Linked DNA regions of Roseobacter denitrificans OCh 114. The protein of the gene in region 1 binds, or shares a complex with, the protein of each later gene. Links are inferred from orthologs where the notes say so. Each region holds a gene or a part of one and is shown on either strand. Other genes may lie near its edges.

The links. The genes of interacting proteins can lie anywhere in the genome.
Region 2: the proteins of xseA (region 1) and RD1_RS02550 are in contact, whole or in part, in a cryo-EM structure (PDB 8TXR), measured with the Escherichia coli proteins. The link is inferred for Roseobacter denitrificans OCh 114 from one-to-one orthologs.

Annotation. Positions count from the first base shown.
Region 1 is NC_008209.1:1,836,307-1,842,112, reverse strand. What follows is about bases 173-3,115. They hold xseA (exodeoxyribonuclease VII large subunit), read right to left. Parts: upstream 2,444-3,115; coding sequence 902-2,443; downstream 173-901. Other genes in these bases: purD (phosphoribosylamine--glycine ligase), read left to right, coding at 2,523-3,115; RD1_RS08930 (hypothetical protein), read left to right, coding at 379-795. Outside these bases: more of purD, read left to right, coding at 3,116-3,788; RD1_RS08915 (FG-GAP repeat domain-containing protein), read right to left, coding at 3,889-4,635; RD1_RS08910 (2Fe-2S iron-sulfur cluster-binding protein), read right to left, coding at 4,635-4,958; RD1_RS08905 (OB-fold nucleic acid binding domain-containing protein), read left to right, coding at 5,083-5,478; RD1_RS08900 (Do family serine endopeptidase), read right to left, coding at 5,543-5,806. UniProt on the Escherichia coli protein: Bidirectionally degrades single-stranded DNA into large acid-insoluble oligonucleotides, which are then degraded further into small acid-soluble oligonucleotides.
Region 2 is NC_008209.1:533,189-536,518, reverse strand. The notes cover bases 1-2,712. They hold RD1_RS02550 (exodeoxyribonuclease VII small subunit), read left to right. Parts: upstream 1-1,091; coding sequence 1,092-1,334; downstream 1,335-2,712. Other genes in these bases: dxs (1-deoxy-D-xylulose-5-phosphate synthase), read left to right, coding at 2,217-2,712; RD1_RS02545 (polyprenyl synthetase family protein), read left to right, coding at 1,338-2,207; RD1_RS02555 (response regulator), read left to right, coding at 297-998; RD1_RS02560 (MarR family winged helix-turn-helix transcriptional regulator), read left to right, coding at 1-300. In the rest of the region: more of dxs, read left to right, coding at 2,713-3,330. UniProt on the Escherichia coli protein: Bidirectionally degrades single-stranded DNA into large acid-insoluble oligonucleotides, which are then degraded further into small acid-soluble oligonucleotides.

The DNA of each region.
Region 1 (5,806 bases):
GAAACAAAAGACCCGAGGGTGGGCCGCACAGGTAGCAGGTCTCGCACCGATGCACCGTCGCCATGCTCTGGCACCTTGCCCAGGGCCGGCACGCGCAAAGGGACAAGGCCGGGCATTGTCAGGTGGTCCTGTGGTTTCGCCGCATAAAAGACCCCACCGCAGAGCAAATCGAAAGCTCCCTTTGGTGCCAGCCGACAGGCGCGCCATTAACCGCAAAACAACAAGTATCTTGGAGCAACAGCCGCAAAGAGGTAAACAGAGTGTTAACAAAAGGCCACCCGAGTAACCACTGGTGCCGCAGCGCAAGAGTATTGCCAGCTTTGGCACCATGGGTGCGCTGGCTTCAGTTTGAAACGTAACGTCCAAAGGTGAGTAAACATGCAGAAACGTCCAATGTTCATTCCGGCAATTGCCACCAGCCTCGCCATCTTTTGCGCCGATCTGGCCCTTGCGGCGGAGCCCATGGATGGTCAGGCGTTTGATGCATATACCCGCGGCAAAACGCTGTTTTATGGCCAGAACGGTGAGAAATATGGGGCGGAGGTCTATCTCGATGACCGTCGTGTCAAGTGGTCGTTTCTGGATGGGCAGTGCAAGGAAGGGTTCTGGTACGAAGAGGCAGGGCAGATTTGCTTTGTCTACGAAGATAACCCGACGCCGCAATGCTGGGCCTTTACCAAGGAGAATGGCCGCCTTTCCGCCCGGTTCGAGAACCTGCCCGGTGCGACCGAATTATACGAAGCTGAAGACGTGAACGAAGAGATGATCTGCCTCGGCCCCGACGTCGGTGTCTGATGCCCTGACGCGTCTGACGAAATGCCTGAAACATCAAACATCACGTAACGCGTTGAAATCTTTGATTAGAGGCAGCGTTACGTGATACAGGGCTTCACATGACGCTTTAGAACAGCGACCCCTGTTCCGGTGGTTTGCCCGCTGATTTCCTCGACGCGGGTTTGCCGCCCAGCGTCACGCGGCCATCTGCGAACTGGATTTCCAGACTGCTGGCCGTTTTCGCGGTCTTGCTGTCTGTCACCACGGCCCCATCCGCACGCACAACGGCAAAACCGCGCGCCAGCGTGGCCTTGTAGCTGAGGGTTTCATTCAGCCGTCCCAACGCGTCGAGTTTGCGGCGGGCCGCATCAAGGTTCTGCTCGCCCACTTTGCCCAGACGGTGCACCACGTCATCAAAATGCTGTTTCTTGCGTCGATACTCCTGCTCAAGGACTGCCGGGCGATATCGCCGCACCCGTGTTTCCAGTTGCTCTTTGCGCGTCGCCAGAGCGCGCAACAAAGCCGGTTGCAGACGGCGCACCTTTTCCTTTAGTTGCCGGTCCTCTGCCTGCACAGCGCGCGTCAGCATCGCAGGTCGCAGTGACCCGCTGACATCCGCCAGACGTATCTTGCGCCTCTGCACCCCGGACATCAGCGCCGGGGCCAGCCGTGCGCCGCGCGTGTCGACCAGTTGACGCGGGCTTTCCAGCAGACTGTCCGGGCGCGGCAAGGCACGGGCCATGTCGCGCAGGCGCTGGTCCCGGCGGGTCAACCCCTGGCTGAGCGCCTGACGCATGCGCGCATCCTGCTGCTCGACCCATGCGATCAGCTCATGGCGTACCGGCACCGCCAATTCAGCGGCCGCCGTGGGTGTAGGCGCACGTTTGTCAGACACATAATCGATCAGCGTGGTGTCGGTTTCATGGCCCACTGCGGAAATCAGCGGAATATCTGACGCTGCCGCTGCCCGCGCGACGCTCTCCTCGTTAAATCCCCACAGGTCCTCGACCGAGCCACCGCCGCGCGCCACGATGATCAGGTCCGGGCGCGGCAAGGCGCCGCCCGGTGCCAGCGCGTTGAAGCCCGCGATGGCTGCCGCAACCTCGGGCGCGCATCTCTCACCCTGAACCGCCACGGGCCAGATCAGCACCTTGCGCGGGAAGCGGTCGCGCAGGCGGTGCAGAATATCGCGGATCACTGCCCCGGTCGGCGACGTCACAACCCCGATGATTTCCGGCAGATAGGGCAACGGACGTTTGCGCGATGCCTCAAACAGCCCCTCGGCCTGCAACTGCTTCTTGCGTTTTTCCAGCAGCGCCATCAGCGCGCCCTTGCCCGCGACAGCTACCTCATCCACATTCATGTTGTACTTGGACTGTGCGCCATAGGCGGTGATGCGCCCTGTCACGACCACCTCAAGCCCCTCTTCGGGGATCACGCTCAGCCGGGCGACCTGCCCTTTCCATGTAGTGCAGGCAAGCTGGTTCCGATCATCCTTGATGTCGTAATACATATGGCCCGATCGCGCCCTGATCACGCGGCTGACCTCGCCGCGCACCCGCACGCGGCCGAACTCTCCCTCCAGCGTGCGTTTCACAGCGCCCGAGATTTCACTGACCGTGAATTCAGGCGTATTCTGACCCGGTGTGGGATCGTCAAGCAAGTCCATAGCGCCTCGGGTGTTGTCACAGGTTCCCCGCCAGCTTAGAACGCCCTGAACCTAAGGCCAAGCAGATCGGGAGCCCTTCATGAACATTCTTATTCTCGGCAGCGGGGGGCGCGAACACGCTCTGGCCTGGGCGGTCAAACAGAACCCCAAATGTGATCGCCTGATCATGGCCCCCGGCAATGCGGGGATTGCGGGGATCGCCGAATGCGCGTCCCTCAACATCGAGGATGGCGGGGCCGTCGCAGGTTTTGCCGATGCAAATGCCATTGATCTGGTGATCGTCGGGCCCGAAGCGCCCCTCGCCGCGGGTGTCGCGGATCGCCTGCGGGATGCGGGCATTTCGGTTTTCGGCCCCGGCCTCGAAGCAGCAAAGCTGGAGGCCTCGAAAGCCTTCACCAAAACCATCTGCGATGCAGCGGGTGCGCCGACCGCCGCTTATGCGCATTTCACCGACCGGGCTGCGGCGCGGGCCTATGTCAAGGCACAAGGCGCACCCATTGTCATCAAGGCCGACGGTCTGGCCGCGGGCAAAGGCGTGATCATCGCCCAGACGGTCGACGAGGCGCTGAACGCTCTTGATGACATGTTCGGCGGCAGTTTCGGCGCGGCGGGCGCAGAAGTCGTGATCGAAGAATTCATGGAAGGCGAAGAGGCGTCCTTCTTTGTGCTCTGCGATGGCGAAACCGTGCTGCCCATCGGCACGGCGCAGGATCACAAGCGTGTGGGTGACGGCGACACAGGCCCCAATACCGGCGGCATGGGCGCCTATTCCCCTGCCCCGGTGATGACGCCCGAGGTAACGCAGGCGGCGCTGGACCAGATCGTGCAGCCAACCATGGCCGAAATGACCCGGCGCGGGACGCCCTATCAAGGGGTGCTCTTCGTCGGCCTGATGATCAAGGACGGCGCACCCCGGCTCGTCGAATACAACGTGCGCTTTGGCGACCCGGAATGTCAGGCTCTGATGATGCGCCTTGGTGCGCAGGTATTGGACCTTATTCAGGCCACCGCCGAAGGCAGACTGGGAGAGGTTCAGGTCAATTGGGCAGATGATCATGCTTTGACGGTCGTGCTGGCCGCGCGCGGATATCCCGGCAGCTATGAAAAAGGCTCCGTCATTGGCGGGCTGGAAGGTTTCAAGGAAGACAGCAAACAGATGATCTTTCATGCCGGGACAGCCCGCAGGGACGGTCGCTACATCGCCAGCGGTGGTCGGGTTCTTGGTGTGACCGCGCGCGCCGCATCCCTGAGCGAGGCGCGCGAAAGGGCCTACGCCATGGTGGATCAGATCGACTGGCCGGACGGCTTTTGTCGCCGGGACATCGGCTGGCGCGCATTGGATTAGAGCGTCTGACGAAATACCTGAAACATCACGTTTCACATACCGCGTTGAAACCGTCGATTTCAGGCAGCGCTTGCGTGGTTCAGGTTTTTCGCATGACGCTTCAGCCTTCGCATTTCATGGCAGCTGCAAACGCATCACGGGACGTGTCCGCACCAAGAAGTCGCGTTTCAAAAAGACCGCCCACGAAACGGACCGCACGCAATTCTTGCCAATCGGCACCTGCGACGATCATCTCCGGCATGCCGTCGCACTGCCGGATGCCACCGGCGATGTCACGCTCCCCAATGCGATGGTTCGTGACCCCGGCAAGTGCCGCGATGTCGTTCAGCCGGCGGTCTTCATAGCGCCAGATGCGCAGTGTTTTTGCCAGATGGGGACGGTCAATGTAGGCGATCTCCATACGCCCGTCCCCATCAAGGTCAGACGCGCCCAAAGGGGCAAGCCAGCGGAAGCGACTTCCGATGTAGGGGGTCGCCGTGATCAGACCGGCCGCGTCATAAACAGCCAGTCGCGCGCCCTCCGACTGGTCGCTTTGCACAACGATGACTTCCGGTGACCCATCTGCGTCAAGATCGGCAAGCCGGGGTTCGGTATCTTCAAAAACCGACGTCTCCGGCAGGGTGAACCGGCGAAACGTCCCATCGGCCAGTGTCAGGACAAGTGTTTCATGCTCGATCCCATCCCCAAGGACGGCATGCGCATAGCGATCCGTCGGGCCTTCGTACTTTGCCGAGACGATGGCCTCAGAGGCCTGTGCCGCGCCCTGCAACAGGCACAACACTGGCAACGCGCGGCGGGTGAACCGGTGCAGGCAGCGCGCCAGAAGACGCCGCGCCCACGCAGGCATCAGATCTGTTTTTCCGGCATTTGCACGATCAGCCCATCCAGAGCATCCGTAACTTTCAGCTGGCAGGTCAGCCGCGAGCGCGCCGGATCAGGTTCATAGGCAAAATCAAGCATGTCTTCTTCCATATCGTCCTTGCCGGGCAGCTTTTCGACCCACGCAGGATCAACATAGACGTGGCAAGTGGAACACGCGCAGGCACCGCCACAATCGGCTTCGATACCGGGAATGTTATTGTCGCGCGCGCCTTCCATGACAGTCAGGCCGTTTGCGACCTCGACAACATGTTCCGTTCCGCCGTGTTCAATATAGGTGATTTTGGCCACGTTGATCCATTCCTTCTTGCCGTGTTCAATCCGTTCTGTGTCGGCATATAGAGCGCGGGCGCCTGTTTTACGACCCCCTTCGCAGAGGATTGTTTTTGATTTCTTTTGTTCTATATTTGTTCTCATGCAGGTTATCACGTCTCACCCCGCCTCGCCGGTCAATGCGAAACCCGCTGGGAAGTGGCCCAGCCCCCCCGCCTGCCTTGTCGCGCGGCAACTGACACAGCCACCGCAAAATGCACGGGTTGCCGTGGCCGGCATCGTCATTTTACGCCAGCGTCCCGGCACGGCAAAGGGTGTTATCTTTCTCACGCTGGAGGATGAGACCGGCGTTGTGAATGTGATTGTCTGGCGGAATATCTATGAAAAATTCCGCCGCGCGGTGATCGCGGGGCGGATGTTGCGCGTTACAGGCAGGCTTCAGCGCGCCCATTCCGTCACCCATGTTCTGGCGGAAAAGATCGAGGATTTATCGCCTTTGCTGGATGGTCTTGTGCAGGAAAACAAGGCATCTGAGTAACCCCCTCCCCGGCACAAAAAAGGGCGCTGCAAGAGCGCCCCTTTTACCACTTTTTCCGATCCGATCACTCGGCGAGGGACAGCGCCACGAACCGTGGATCACCCGCACGGCGCACCAGCAGCAGCAACGACTTGCGCCCGGCTTCCCTGGCTTCTTCAACGCGGGTTTCAAGATCCGCGATGCTTGTCACCTTTTTCTGGCCAGCTTCGGTGATCACGTCCCCGGCGCGCAGGCCTTTCTCAAAGGCTTCGGATGCTTCGTCCACCTCCATGACGGCCAGACCTTCGGTTTCCGGCGTGGCGCCAAGTTGCTCACGCAACTCATCGTT
Region 2 (3,330 bases), 1.3 Mb from region 1 along the record:
CTGCTCAACATTCTTGGCGTGACGAAACAATCGCTGAACCGAGTCTTGCGCACCTTGATCGAGGATGGTCTGGTTGAAAGCAGGGTCGGCAAAAATGACAAACGCGAACGCCATCTTTTCCTGACCCCGGACGGGCGCGCCCTGGAGCAAAAACTGTCTGATGCGCAGCGGGCCCGGATGAGGATGGCATTTCGTGATGCGGGGCCGGATGCGGTGGCAGGCTTTCGCAGGGTACTGGAGGCCATGATGGATCGAGAAATGCGCTATGCTTACACCCGACTGAAGGATAGCGGAACATGAGTGACTTTGACGCCCACCTGCTGATTGTTGACGACGACGAACGCATCCGCACGCTGCTACAGAAATTTCTGATGCGGAATGGCTTTCTGGTCACTGCCGCGCGCGATGCCGCCCATGCAAGGCGCATTCTGTTGGGGTTGGATTTCGATCTGATCGTGCTGGATGTCATGATGCCGGGCGAAGACGGTCTGGCCTTTACCCGCGCGCTGCGCGAGACAAACGCGGTGCCGATCCTGTTGCTCACCGCCAAAGGTGATACGGACAACCGGATCGAAGGGCTGGAAGCAGGCGCGGATGACTACCTGCCCAAACCGTTTGAACCCAAGGAATTGTTGCTGCGCATCAATGCCATATTGCGGCGCGTGCCGGAAGTGCTGGAGGATGCGACCGCCCCCAAGGTTCTGTCGCTCGGTCCCATCCGCTATGATCTGGAGCGGGGCGAGTTATGGCAGGGCGAAGACCTCGTCCGGCTGACAGCGACCGAAATGCACCTGATGAAGATCTTTTCGGCCAGTTGTAACGAGGCAATCAGCCGCGCGAAACTGGTTGAAGAACTGGGCCGTGACCGTGGGCAGGCACAGGAACGCGCCGTTGATGTGCAAATCACCCGGTTGCGGCGTAAGATCGAAAGTGACCCGAAACAACCGCGCTATCTGCAGACCGTGCGCGGGGCCGGGTATATGCTTGCACCCGATTGACGACCGGCAGCGATTTCACCGCATTGCCGGTCTGGCACCTGCCTGAATTTATGACTACTGTCGGCGCAGACACGCATGCAGGATACCGACGCAATGACAGACACACCCGTCACCGAGATGAGTTTTGAACAGGCCATGAGCGAGCTTGAAAAAGTGCTCGGCCAGTTGGAGCGGGGCGACGTGGCCTTGGATGAAAGCATCGCGCTTTATGAACGCGGTGCGGCGCTGAAAAAGCGGTGCGAGGAAAAGCTGAAAGAAGCAGAGGAAAAGGTCGCGGCTATTACACTGGACGCAGATGGCGCACCCACCGGCACAAAGCCTGTCACGGGCCTTTGACACATGTTTACACAACGGCTTGACGCTGCAGCGGCCGCTGTTCAGGCGCATTTTGACAAGGTACTGGCCGCATTTGAACCGCTCCCGATTGTTGAGGCCATGGCGCATGCCACCAGCGGGGGCAAACGCCTGCGGGGTTTTCTGGTGTTGGAAACGGCCCGGCTGCATGACATAGCCGCAGGCGAAGCCATCTGGTCTGCCACCGCGATTGAGGCCCTGCATGCCTATAGTCTGGTCCATGACGACCTGCCCTGCATGGATAATGACGACATGCGGCGCGGCCAGCCGACCGTTCACAAGAAATGGGACGACGCCACGGCTGTGCTGGCCGGCGATGCGCTTCAGACGCTGGCCTTTGAGCTGGTCACGCACCCCGGTGCCAGTGCATCCGCCGAGGTGCGCGCCGATCTCGCCCTCAGCCTTGCGCGCGCGAGCGGGGCACAGGGGATGGTTCTGGGGCAAGCGCTTGATATTGCCGCTGAAACCGCGCGTGCCCCACTGTCTCTGGATGAAATAACCCGGCTTCAGCAGGGCAAGACCGGCGCGCTGATAGGATGGTCGGCACAGGCGGGTGCGCGGCTGGCGCAGGCGGATACGGCGGCGCTCAAACGCTATGCGCAGGCCCTTGGCCTTGCCTTTCAGATCGCGGATGACATCTTGGATGTGACCGGCGACAGCGCACAGGTTGGCAAGGCCGTGGGCAAGGATGCCAGCGCGGGCAAGGCGACTTTCGTATCGCTTTTGGGTCTGGACGCTGCACGTGCACGCGCCATGTCCCTGATTGACGAGGCCTGCGACAGCCTGGCGACTTACGGTGCCAAAGCTGACACACTAAGAGAGACGGCGCGCTTTGTGGTCAGGCGCACACATTAGGGAACGACTATGACAGACATGCCCAAAACCCCGCTTTTGGATCTGGTGCACCGTCCGGCTGATATGAAGGGCCTGTCAGACCGGCAGCTGGTGCAGTTGGCGGACGAGCTGCGCAGCGAAACCGTTTCTGCGGTTTCGGTGACCGGTGGCCATCTGGGTGCGGGCCTCGGCGTGGTCGAACTGACGGTCGCGCTGCATGCTGTGTTCGACACGCCCCGCGACAAGATCATCTGGGACGTGGGGCATCAGTGTTATCCGCATAAGATTCTGACAGAACGGCGCGACCGCATCCGCACCCTGCGCATGAAAGGGGGCCTGAGCGGGTTCACCAAACGCAGCGAATCCCCCTATGACCCGTTCGGGGCCGCCCATAGTTCCACGTCGATTTCCGCCGCTCTGGGCTTTGCAGTTGCGCGTGATCTGGGCGGTGTCGTGCCCGAAGGTCTTGGCGATGCCATTGCCGTCATTGGCGACGGGTCGATGTCGGCGGGCATGGCCTATGAAGCGATGAACAACGCGGGTCATCTGAAAAAGCGTATGATCGTGATCCTGAACGACAATGAGATGTCGATCGCCCCGCCCACCGGTGCGATGTCATCTTATCTCAGCCGTCTCTATTCAGGCGAGCCCTTTCAGGATTTCAAGGCGGCGGCCAAAGGGGCTGTAAGCCTGCTGCCGGAACCGTTCCGCGAAGGGGCCAAACGGGCCAAGGATATGCTCAAGGGGATGGCCGTCGGCGGCACCCTGTTTGAAGAGCTTGGGTTTTCCTATATCGGCCCGATTGACGGGCATGATCTGGACCAGCTTTTGCCGCTGCTGCGCACTGTCAAAGCACGCGCAACCGGGCCGATCATGATCCACGCGCTGACCAAGAAGGGCAAAGGATATGCGCCCGCCGAAACCGCCCGAGACAAGGGGCACGCCACCGCGAAATTCGATGTACTGACCGGGCAACAAACCAAGGCCCCGTCAAATGCGCCCAGCTACACCAAAGTCTTTGCGCAAAGCCTGCTCGAAGAAGCAACGAAAGACGATAAAATCTGTGCCGTGACCGCCGCGATGCCGGATGGCACCGGGCTCAACCTCTTTGCGGAACGATTCCCTAGCCGCTGTTTTGACGTCG